DNA from 4 places in the Paenibacillus sp. FSL R10-2771 genome. Region 4 is predicted to be linked to each of the others. Evidence: riboswitches for the same ligand, from Rfam matches in the RefSeq annotation. Region 4 holds a riboswitch; each other region holds the start of a gene.
The links. Region 4 has a riboswitch for cyclic di-AMP ahead of NSU14_RS12825 (APC family permease). Riboswitches for the same ligand answer to the same signal wherever they lie in the genome.

Region 1 (2,197 bases), 3.8 Mb from region 4:
CGGACAAATCAACCTGGCTGGGAGCACTGCAGACCATCTTGCTGGGCGTCGGGCTGCTCGGATGCTGCATGGCTTTTTGGCGGTTCGCCAAGGGCGGCAAGGGCAAGCGCTGATTTCTGGCACTGGAACAGATAGCATAGCATTAGCAAATGGAGAGCCGTGGCGGATGCTGCGGCTTTTATTAATATGTACGACGTCAGCGGATTTACTCTATGCAGCGCTTGCTACGCGGACTGAGAGGACCTTATTTTGTGAAAAAGCCTGCTTTTTTGCCCGTTGCGGACTCAGGCGCGCTTATATTGTTCGAAGGAGCTCAAAATGAGGCGAAACTGGTTAGTTAAGGTCCTCTGAGTCCGCATGGATCGCTGATTCGACTGATTGGGCGAAATAACGGATCTACAGTCCGCATGGATCGCAGCAGCATGCTTGAGTCTATTGTTGCAGGCCCCACCCAGCTCCCTATCCCGCCGACGGACGCGGGACAGCTGGCCGCGCAGCAGCCATCTGTTCGCGAATCCCTCTGAGCTGCGCTTTCAGCTCAGGAACGCTTCGCTGCAGGATGAGGCTGATCTCGGGCAGCGGCAGCTGGATGCCGTACCATAAGGCGCTGGCGATCTGATCCTCCCAGGTGAGCAGGGCAGAAGAGCAGCGGCCGCGGTCTTGAGCAACCAGCGAGCATTGCCGGATGCATTCCCTGTAGGAGGCAAGGGAGTAAGCATCTGCTTGGATGCTGCCCTTGAGCCAAGGCTCATAGAGTGCCGCGAATGTAGCAATTGCGGCTTGATCGGCGCGGGCGCCCTTCTCCAGCAGGAGACAGCTTAGCGCATAGATGGTTCCGCTATATTGCTCAATATAGCTGGTGAATCCGGCAGCGGGAACTGCATTGGACGATAATGGGTCTGGCATGTGGACACGTTCCTTCCTGAATGTGGGCGATTTATAGTTTGGATATGTAGTTGATAGGTTTGCCGAAATGCTGATCCGCCGGAATAAGTGCGCAAAAAACCGCAGACAGAGGAGGACCTCTGCTGCGGTTTTGTTACAGGCGTAAGAAGCCTGGGGCAAAATCGTGGCGGATCAAGATCTCTCTCTTTACGCTTACGGGGTTAGCTGTCGGATTCGGACGGTGAGAGTCGCCCTACCTTTTGAGACTGCGTAATTGAAGTCTCCTTCGGATTCACCCCAAGTAGGCCTGCGGCCTGATGGTTCCCCCGTTTTCCGCTTGGCGGAAATTCAGCGTGCATTCACATTATCGCTGGTAACTTTCAACACGAATCATACCCTTTCAGGATTGTCTTTGTAAAAATGGAAAAGAGTGCTTCTGCGCCGGATTTGCAATAAATTGCTGCTTCGCGAGGAATATTGGAGACTAAAACCATATATGTGGCCGATTATCATCCGTTTATCTCGCTCAATCGCCGTTTTTTATTTTTGGGAGGTAGCGGTGAGGGAACTCCGGAAATATTAATGCGTTAGACCGGAAACGCCGTCGATATTGATTTTTTGTGAAATGGCGTATTAGTGAGTAATCGGGAGATAATGAGAGATTGAAGATGAAGTAAGCGTTACCCGTCTGGCAAATAGATTCGTGAATGTGTTATTAGAGTAATTATGGCGGTTTACAATTTGTACCTGAATTAGAACCTGATTCTACGAAAAGTGTACCTTTCTAGCCGCACAAACCATACATCCGGGAGGGCCTAATTCCCGCTTCCCGAATGCTTGACTTGGACCCTACTCCAGGGATTATTATTTGAATCTGTAAGGGCAGACGGTCAGTAAATTACCAAGACTGAAAGCCAAACTAAGAAGCTGGATTAAGAAGCTAGATTAAGAAGGAGGCCAGCAGCCAATGGAGCCTGTTTTTACGATCGCCGAGGTAGCAGAGCGGACAGGACTCAGCCAGGATACCATCCGCTATTATGAGAAAATCAAGCTCCTGCCCCCGGCAAGCCGCAAGGAGAACGGCCAGCGGGCATACAGCAGGCGTGAGCTGGACCGGGTGCATTTCGTCGCTATTCTCAAAAGAACCCATATGCCACTGCGCACCATTCAAGAATATATCAGGGCTTCAGCGGAAGAGGACTACGAGGAATGCTACAGTGTGCTGGACAGGCATAAAACGTTGATTGAAGAGCAGCTCACGGAACTTACGGCGGCACTGGAGCTTATGAAATACAAGCTGAAGAACTTCCGG
Region 2 (2,197 bases), 4.4 Mb from region 4:
TCCGGGCGGGTCTGCTGCACGAGCTTCACCAGGAACGTGCCGGGGAGCGCGGACTGTTCTTTTTTCCCGGGATGAAGCGTTATGGTCTGCCTGTACTGCTGTTCAGTCTCGTTGAATGGGCGCTGGCCCTTCTGCCGCTCTATTGGCTGTTGCCGAAGATGTACCGTCTGCTTCTGAACGGCATTCTCGATTATCCGCTGCTGCTGACGCTCGTGCCTTATGTGCTGGGCTGGCTCGTCTACCTCTTCCTTATCCGCAAGCTGCTGCTGTATATGCAGTTCGGTTATACCGCCGGCACGGGCATGTTCACTTCGCTGCTGATCTGTCTGAAGGTGCTTCTTCACTCCATCGGGATATCCGTCATTATAGGCGCAGGAAGTCTGCTGACGCTGATCCTCTGCAGCGCTGCAGCGCTCTTCTGCCCCGGCCTCCCGGCCCTGCTCCTGCGCCAGGCAGCTCCACTGCCGTCCACCCTATTCAAAATGTGGGGCATAGCCGCGCAGTATCATCTCTGGTCCAGTAAATCATTCCCACAATAATCGGCCGCCAAAACGGCATACTAAAAGAGTCATCGCCCCTCTGGTGAGGTGCATGACTCTTTTTTGTTTACAGCTGCGACAAGTTGATTTGCAAAACTGTAAATCCTCTGGTACAATGATGCCTGTACTACTAGTAACAAATTTGTAATCTTTCAAATGGAATTAAGCAGCTATGTAACCGAAGCCTTTAACCTTATGTCGATATGTCACTATTCTGGTGCACAAAACGCCGAATTCCCTGCACCGGGGAGTGGGGGAACCATATTTTGGGTGAATTGATCTCGCTTTAGAGGGGTCATAGGGGAACCTTCTACCGAATCCTTAAGCTAACCTCGCAGGCCTTGGAAGGAGTACATCTTTTGAGAAGTCAGAACTTTAAGAAGAAATGCACCGCAGCAGCGCTGGGTCTTGTGATGGTATTCACACTTGGGGCAGGCAGCGCTTTCGCAGATTCCAAAATGGATACTGTGATCTCAAAAACCATTGGAACGTCATATAAAACCGGGGGCACCAGCACCAGCGGCTTTGATTGTTCTGGATTCACCAAATACGTATTCAAGAGTATCGGCCTTACCCTGCCGCGCACCTCTAAGGCACAGTACAGCGTTGGAACAGCCGTATCCAAGAGTAATTTGCGTTCCGGTGATTTGGTATTCTTCAATACCCTGGGCAACGGAGTTTCCCATGTCGGTATTTATGTCGGCAATGGCAAATTCGCACAATCCTCCACTTCGCGTGGTGTAACCATCAGTTCGCTGAGTCAGGCATACTGGGCCAACCGCTACGTTGGCGCTAAAAGAGTGATGAGCACAACAGCCTACCAAGCTGTCGCTTACGATTGAACCCTTGAACATTTCCTCGAATATTCGTACCTCTAACAACTAAATGTAACTTATACGAGCCCGGTTTTGATTATTGCCGTAATCATTTCCGGGTTTTTCCTTTTCCTTATTCTACCTTTTACACTCATCTGCAGGCCCTGAAACACCTTTTTATCCCAAATCCAAAGAAAAATTCATCAATAGCTCACCTGCTGCGTAAATATGAGTCTTTCTATGCAGCTATAACTCTAAAAAACGCAAAAAAAATGCATTAATATGTTATAAGTGATTGCCAAGCGCCCTAGTCTTTGCTACAATTATCGCAGTGAGCTTTTAGTAACATTTTTGTAATTATTGAATCGCTTTTAACAAAGGTTTTGTCATGTATTGAATAACAGCTAATCCTAATCAACAGTCGTGCCGAGTTCCCTAAAGATTTAGGGAAACGGGGGAACCAACTTTGGGTGAATTGACCTCCTATTCTAAGAGGGGTCATAGGGGACCTTCAACCGAACCCTTAAGCTAACCTCGTAGGCATTTGGAAGGGGTATTTACTTTTGAAGAAGAAGCTAGCAGCCGCAGTACTAAGCTTTTCCATCATCTTCACCATTGGAGCAGGAAGCGCTTTCGCGGATTCCAAAATGGATAAAGTTATCGACAAAGCCATCGGGACCAAATACGTATCCGGCGGTGTATCCACGAACGGTTTTGATTGCTCCGGATTTACAATGTATGTTTTTGATAAGATCGGAATTAACCTGCCCCACCAATCCGGCTCCCAATATGAGATGGGCACTGCTGTATCCCGCGATGAAATGAGACCGGGCGATCTTGTAT
Region 3 (2,197 bases), 1.4 Mb from region 4:
ATCGGCTATTGCCGCCGGACTCCTGCTGCTTGTGATTGCTATGGGGGTCGGTGCCGAGTCCGTCTATGCTTATGTATCGCAGGCAGGCGAGGTTTTGGCGTCACCTGCGCGGTACATTGAAGCCATAATGAAGGAGTAGAGAAGATGGCCCTACAATTCCTCTTAAATCTGTTGATTGCCTTTCTGTGGATGGCGATAAATAACGATGGCTCTGGCTCAAGCTTCATAGCCGGCTACGTCATCGGTATTATATTATTGCTGATTTTGACGAAATCCCTGGCCCGGACCCGGCCATTCTATCTCATACGTATATGGGCTATACTGAAGCTTCTGCTGATCTTTGCCCGTGAACTTACGGTCTCGAATTTCGTGGTCATCGGCCATATCATCCGTCCAAAGCTGGCTATACGTCCCGGTATCTTTGCTTATGAGACTGCCTTGACCTCGGCTTGGGAGGTTACGCTGTTATCGTGCCTGATCTGTCTGACGCCGGGAACCCTGACTCTTGATGTTTCGAAGGATGGCAGGACGCTGTACATTCATGCACTTGATATTAAAGATGCAGAGCTGCTTGTCGCGCAGATTAGAGGCACTTTCGAACAAGCGATTATGGAGGTGACCCGGTAATGATCCAAGTTATGCTAACCGTGGCAATGATCATTCTGGCGCTGGCGATGCTGGCATGCCTGTTCCGTCTCCTGAAAGGGCCAACCCGATCAGACAGGGTTGCCGCGCTCGATACGATAGGCATTCATGTACTCGCAATGATCACTGTTTTCTGTATGCTGCTGGATACCCAGGACTTTCTTGAAGTTATTCTGGTTATCGGTATTCTGACGTTTATTGGAACAACGGCACTGGCCAGATATATTGAACGGGGAGCCGTTATAGAGGATGGAGGGAACCCGAATGACAGGTGAACTGATTAGCTCCATTCTTGTGGTGATGGGTGCAGTCTTCTGCGGCTTAAGTGCCTTCGGCTTGGTCCGGCTGCCTGATGTGTACCTGCGTTCACATGCGGCCACCAAAAGTGCAACCTTCGGGGTGCTGTGTCTGCTGACAGGAGGCTTCCTGTACTTTTGGTTTAAAGACGGAACGGTTAATATCAAGCTGCTGCTGGCGATTGTTTTTGTATTCATCACTTCACCGGTGGCAGGCCATTTAAATGGCCGGGCAGCCTACCGTTCCGGAGTTCCCTTATGGAAGGGAAGCATACAGGATGATCTGAAGGTCCTGGGGGAAGAGCGTCAGGAAACGTCTGCAAAATAATACTTAATCGCTGAATTCCTTATAGGAAGCGGGGGAACCAGGTTATATGGGGTGAATCTCGGGATAGACGAGTAGGGCTACTTTCAGGCCCGAATCCGGCAGCTAACCCCGCAAGCGTTCATGAGAGGATGCACTGTTTATGCCGCATATTGAAGTGAATGGAACGTCGCTGTATTACGAGATGTCGGGCAACGGTCTGCCCATTGTTTTTATTCATGATTATTCGACCTCCCATCATCTGTTTGAGCCGCAAGCGGATTATTTCAGCAAGCGTGCGAAAGTAATCGTATTCGATTTAAGAGGGAACGGGCAGTCCGGTAAAATGGATGTGGAGATTAGTCGGATCGTAGACACACAATGTGAAGATTTGAAGCTGTTATTGGACGCTTTATCTGTAGAGAAGGCTGTGATCGTAGCTTGTTCCAGTGGTGCTGTGCTCGCCCAGCTCGACAGACCGCACGAAGGAAATTGCAGCAGAGTATGGTGCGGTCATTTATGACTTTGAATGGATCGGTTGTTCAAGGAACTGAACAGTGAGGGAAGGGTAACCTCAAGCCTCCGGCGAAACCGGCGGGTCCGGCGGGACTGCAATATCCAGTGGATCGGCCCGTTGCATAAGTATTTGGCGGCGGAGGGCCCACGCTGGAGAGCAATATATGTACCACGCACTTCATGAAGAAGCACTCAAATATTACGACAAGTTTCTGGAGACCGGTCAAGGCAGGATCGAGGACAATATCCGGATGGATCTACGGCCAACTGCCTTCGCAGGCAGTTGGCCGTTTTTGATGCGAAAAAACGCAAATAAGTAATTTCACACATTTATTTCGTGGAACACGAATACTATTAAAATATATAAGTCCACTAGAAAGAGGAGAGATGTTATGGTTCGCCATTACACGCAGCTGGAATTGATCACGATATCGAA
Region 4 (2,197 bases):
TGCCAGCCCTTAGGCTTGGTTCTGTACCACTGGACCATCATGCCAAGCTGTGAAAGGGTAAACGGAATGAATACCCCAACGGCGTATAATGGAATCAACCCTTCGGTATTTCCGTGAAAAGCAGCTACAAGCACAGCCGACATTACGCCGAGGAAAATAATGCCGTTGGAGAATCCCAGCCGGTCTCCGCGCACCATGAAGGCGTGGGGTAAATATTTGTCTTTGGCGAACATGAACGCCAGCAGCGGGAAGGCCGAATACGCTGTATTCGCCGCCAGGAACAAGATTACTGCGGTGATGCCTTGGATGAAGAAGTACAAACCGCCGCGGCCAAAGGTAGACTCGGTAATCTGTGACACAACCGTTGCTTTCTCGTCCGGCATGATACCGTACCAATAAGCCAAAAGCGTAATCCCCGTGAACATAGCCCCGAGAATCAGACCCATCAGCATCAGCGTTTTAGCCGCATTTTTCTCAGCCGGTGCTTTGAAGTTAGGGATCGCATTGGAGACCGCTTCTACCCCGGTCAGTGCCGAACAGCCGGAGCTGAAGGCCTTAAGCAGAAGGAACATACTGACGTTCGATACCGCCGAGCCGATCTCAGGAACCTGGGCATGAGCACCGCCGGTTGCATACTTGAAGACTCCCGCGATAATCAGTACAAAGATGGAGACGACGAACAGATATACCGGAATGGCTATGAATGAAGCAGATTCAGTAACACCCCGCAGATTGACAATCGTTAAGAGCAGAATGACAGTAACCGCTATGAGTACACTATGATTATGAAGACTCGGGAACGCTGATGTGATCGCATCCGTTCCCGCCGAGGCGCTTACCGCCACCGTAAGAATATAATCCACCAGCAAAGAGCCGCCGGCAAGCAAGCCGGTATGAACCCCGAGATTGGTTTTGGCAACAATATAGGCGCCCCCGCCTTGCGGATAAGCAAAAATGGTCTGCCGATAAGACAGGATTAAGATGGCCAGCAGGCCCAATACGGCTAATGCAATTGGCAATGAGTACCAGATAGCTGTGAAACCTGCGGCCACAAGTACGATTAAGATTTGTTCTGTTCCGTAGGCTACAGACGAGAGCGCATCAGAAGACAGGACAGCCAGTGCTTTCACCTTGGATAACTTTTCATGATCGAGTTCGTTCGACTTCATCGGACGCCCGATCAATAGTCGTTTTACCTTGCTTACCATTGTAGTAACAGTTCCTCTCTTTGTTAAGTTGAAACGGCAGTACCGCGCGCTGTTTTCATAAGTGGATTTCATAAATGCAGGCACAAAAATAAGCATACGGAAATGATCCGCATGCCTTGAGTGCATGGTCATTATCCCACTATTGCTTACGAGGTTAGCTGGCGGATTCGGGCTGTGGTAGCCCTACGGTTTTCGAGTCTGCTGACCCGCTTCCGATTCACCCCGTTGGCACTCGGCCAAGTTTGGTTCCCCCGTTTTTCCTTCCGGAAAATTCAGCGCATATTCAACTTCTCACAAGGACTAATATTAATCTACAATGCCTCTTCCGTAAAGCGTTGAAACAAATGAAAAAAGAATGAAAAACAACCAAAACAACCAAATCCATGATCCGGTATGTCTTGATCTTTCATTCTCTTTCATTATCCCTTTATCGCGTGATTTTACAGCGTTTCTGCATAATAATTTACACTTAATTTAAGGGAAATAGTTACTCTTCATTCTGCCTGACGGCTTCTTACTCACCTGCATCCTCTTTACGCCCTGTCCATAGCAGAATTGTGATTAATGCGAACGCAATGAGTGCCAGCAGCGGGATGGTGATGAATCCGAAATAATTCAGATAATCCGTGTTGCACGGCACACCGATTGTACATGGAAGCACCTTGCTGAGTGCCGGAATTTTCTGCTCTGCGTAATGATAGATCGAAATGCTTCCGCCAATCAAACTTAAGGGAAGGACATACGGGATAATGCGCTTATCCCCCCGGTAAGTGGCGATTCCGAGCAAAATCAGCTGCGGGTACATAAATATCCGCTGAAACCAGCATAGCTTGCAGGGCTCATATTTCAGCACTTCACTGAGATACAGACTGCCTGCTACAGCAACAACCGAGACGAACCAGGCCAAGTAGAGACAATTCCGGCGGCAGAATGCAGAGAATTTATTCATTGTCCAGCCACAGCTTCCGCAGCTACCTGGATTTGAGCAT

Region 1: linked by a shared signal. The riboswitch ahead of NSU14_RS29095 (hypothetical protein) and the one ahead of NSU14_RS12825 (APC family permease) in region 4 are both predicted to bind cyclic di-AMP.
Region 2: linked by a shared signal. The riboswitch ahead of NSU14_RS31815 (C40 family peptidase) and the one ahead of NSU14_RS12825 (APC family permease) in region 4 are both predicted to bind cyclic di-AMP.
Region 3: linked by a shared signal. The riboswitch ahead of NSU14_RS06560 (alpha/beta fold hydrolase) and the one ahead of NSU14_RS12825 (APC family permease) in region 4 are both predicted to bind cyclic di-AMP.

The regions. Positions count from the first base shown of each region.
Region 1 covers NZ_JBBOBM010000001.1:6,753,039-6,755,235, reverse strand. The annotation lists gene NSU14_RS29100 (hypothetical protein) at 1-113, shown strand, start outside; gene NSU14_RS29095 (hypothetical protein) at 460-906, opposite strand; cyclic di-AMP (ydaO/yuaA leader) riboswitch at 1,082-1,249, opposite strand; gene NSU14_RS29090 (MerR family transcriptional regulator) at 1,853-2,197, shown strand, end outside.
Region 2 covers NZ_JBBOBM010000001.1:7,352,621-7,354,817, forward strand. The annotation lists gene NSU14_RS31810 (hypothetical protein) at 1-539, shown strand, start outside; cyclic di-AMP (ydaO/yuaA leader) riboswitch at 757-895, shown strand; gene NSU14_RS31815 (C40 family peptidase) at 953-1,381, shown strand; cyclic di-AMP (ydaO/yuaA leader) riboswitch at 1,769-1,912, shown strand; gene NSU14_RS31820 (C40 family peptidase) at 1,918-2,197, shown strand, end outside.
Region 3 covers NZ_JBBOBM010000001.1:1,551,335-1,553,531, forward strand. The annotation lists gene NSU14_RS06540 (Na+/H+ antiporter subunit D) at 1-139, shown strand, start outside; gene NSU14_RS06545 (Na+/H+ antiporter subunit E) at 145-627, shown strand; gene NSU14_RS06550 (Na(+)/H(+) antiporter subunit F1) at 627-920, shown strand; gene mnhG (monovalent cation/H(+) antiporter subunit G) at 910-1,269, shown strand; cyclic di-AMP (ydaO/yuaA leader) riboswitch at 1,268-1,401, shown strand; gene NSU14_RS06560 (alpha/beta fold hydrolase) at 1,409-1,768, shown strand; gene NSU14_RS06565 (MerR family transcriptional regulator) at 2,154-2,197, shown strand, end outside.
Region 4 covers NZ_JBBOBM010000001.1:2,940,328-2,942,524, reverse strand. The annotation lists gene NSU14_RS12825 (APC family permease) at 1-1,208, opposite strand, end outside; cyclic di-AMP (ydaO/yuaA leader) riboswitch at 1,337-1,496, opposite strand; gene NSU14_RS12820 (disulfide oxidoreductase) at 1,723-2,157, opposite strand; gene NSU14_RS12815 (DsbA family protein) at 2,154-2,197, opposite strand, start outside.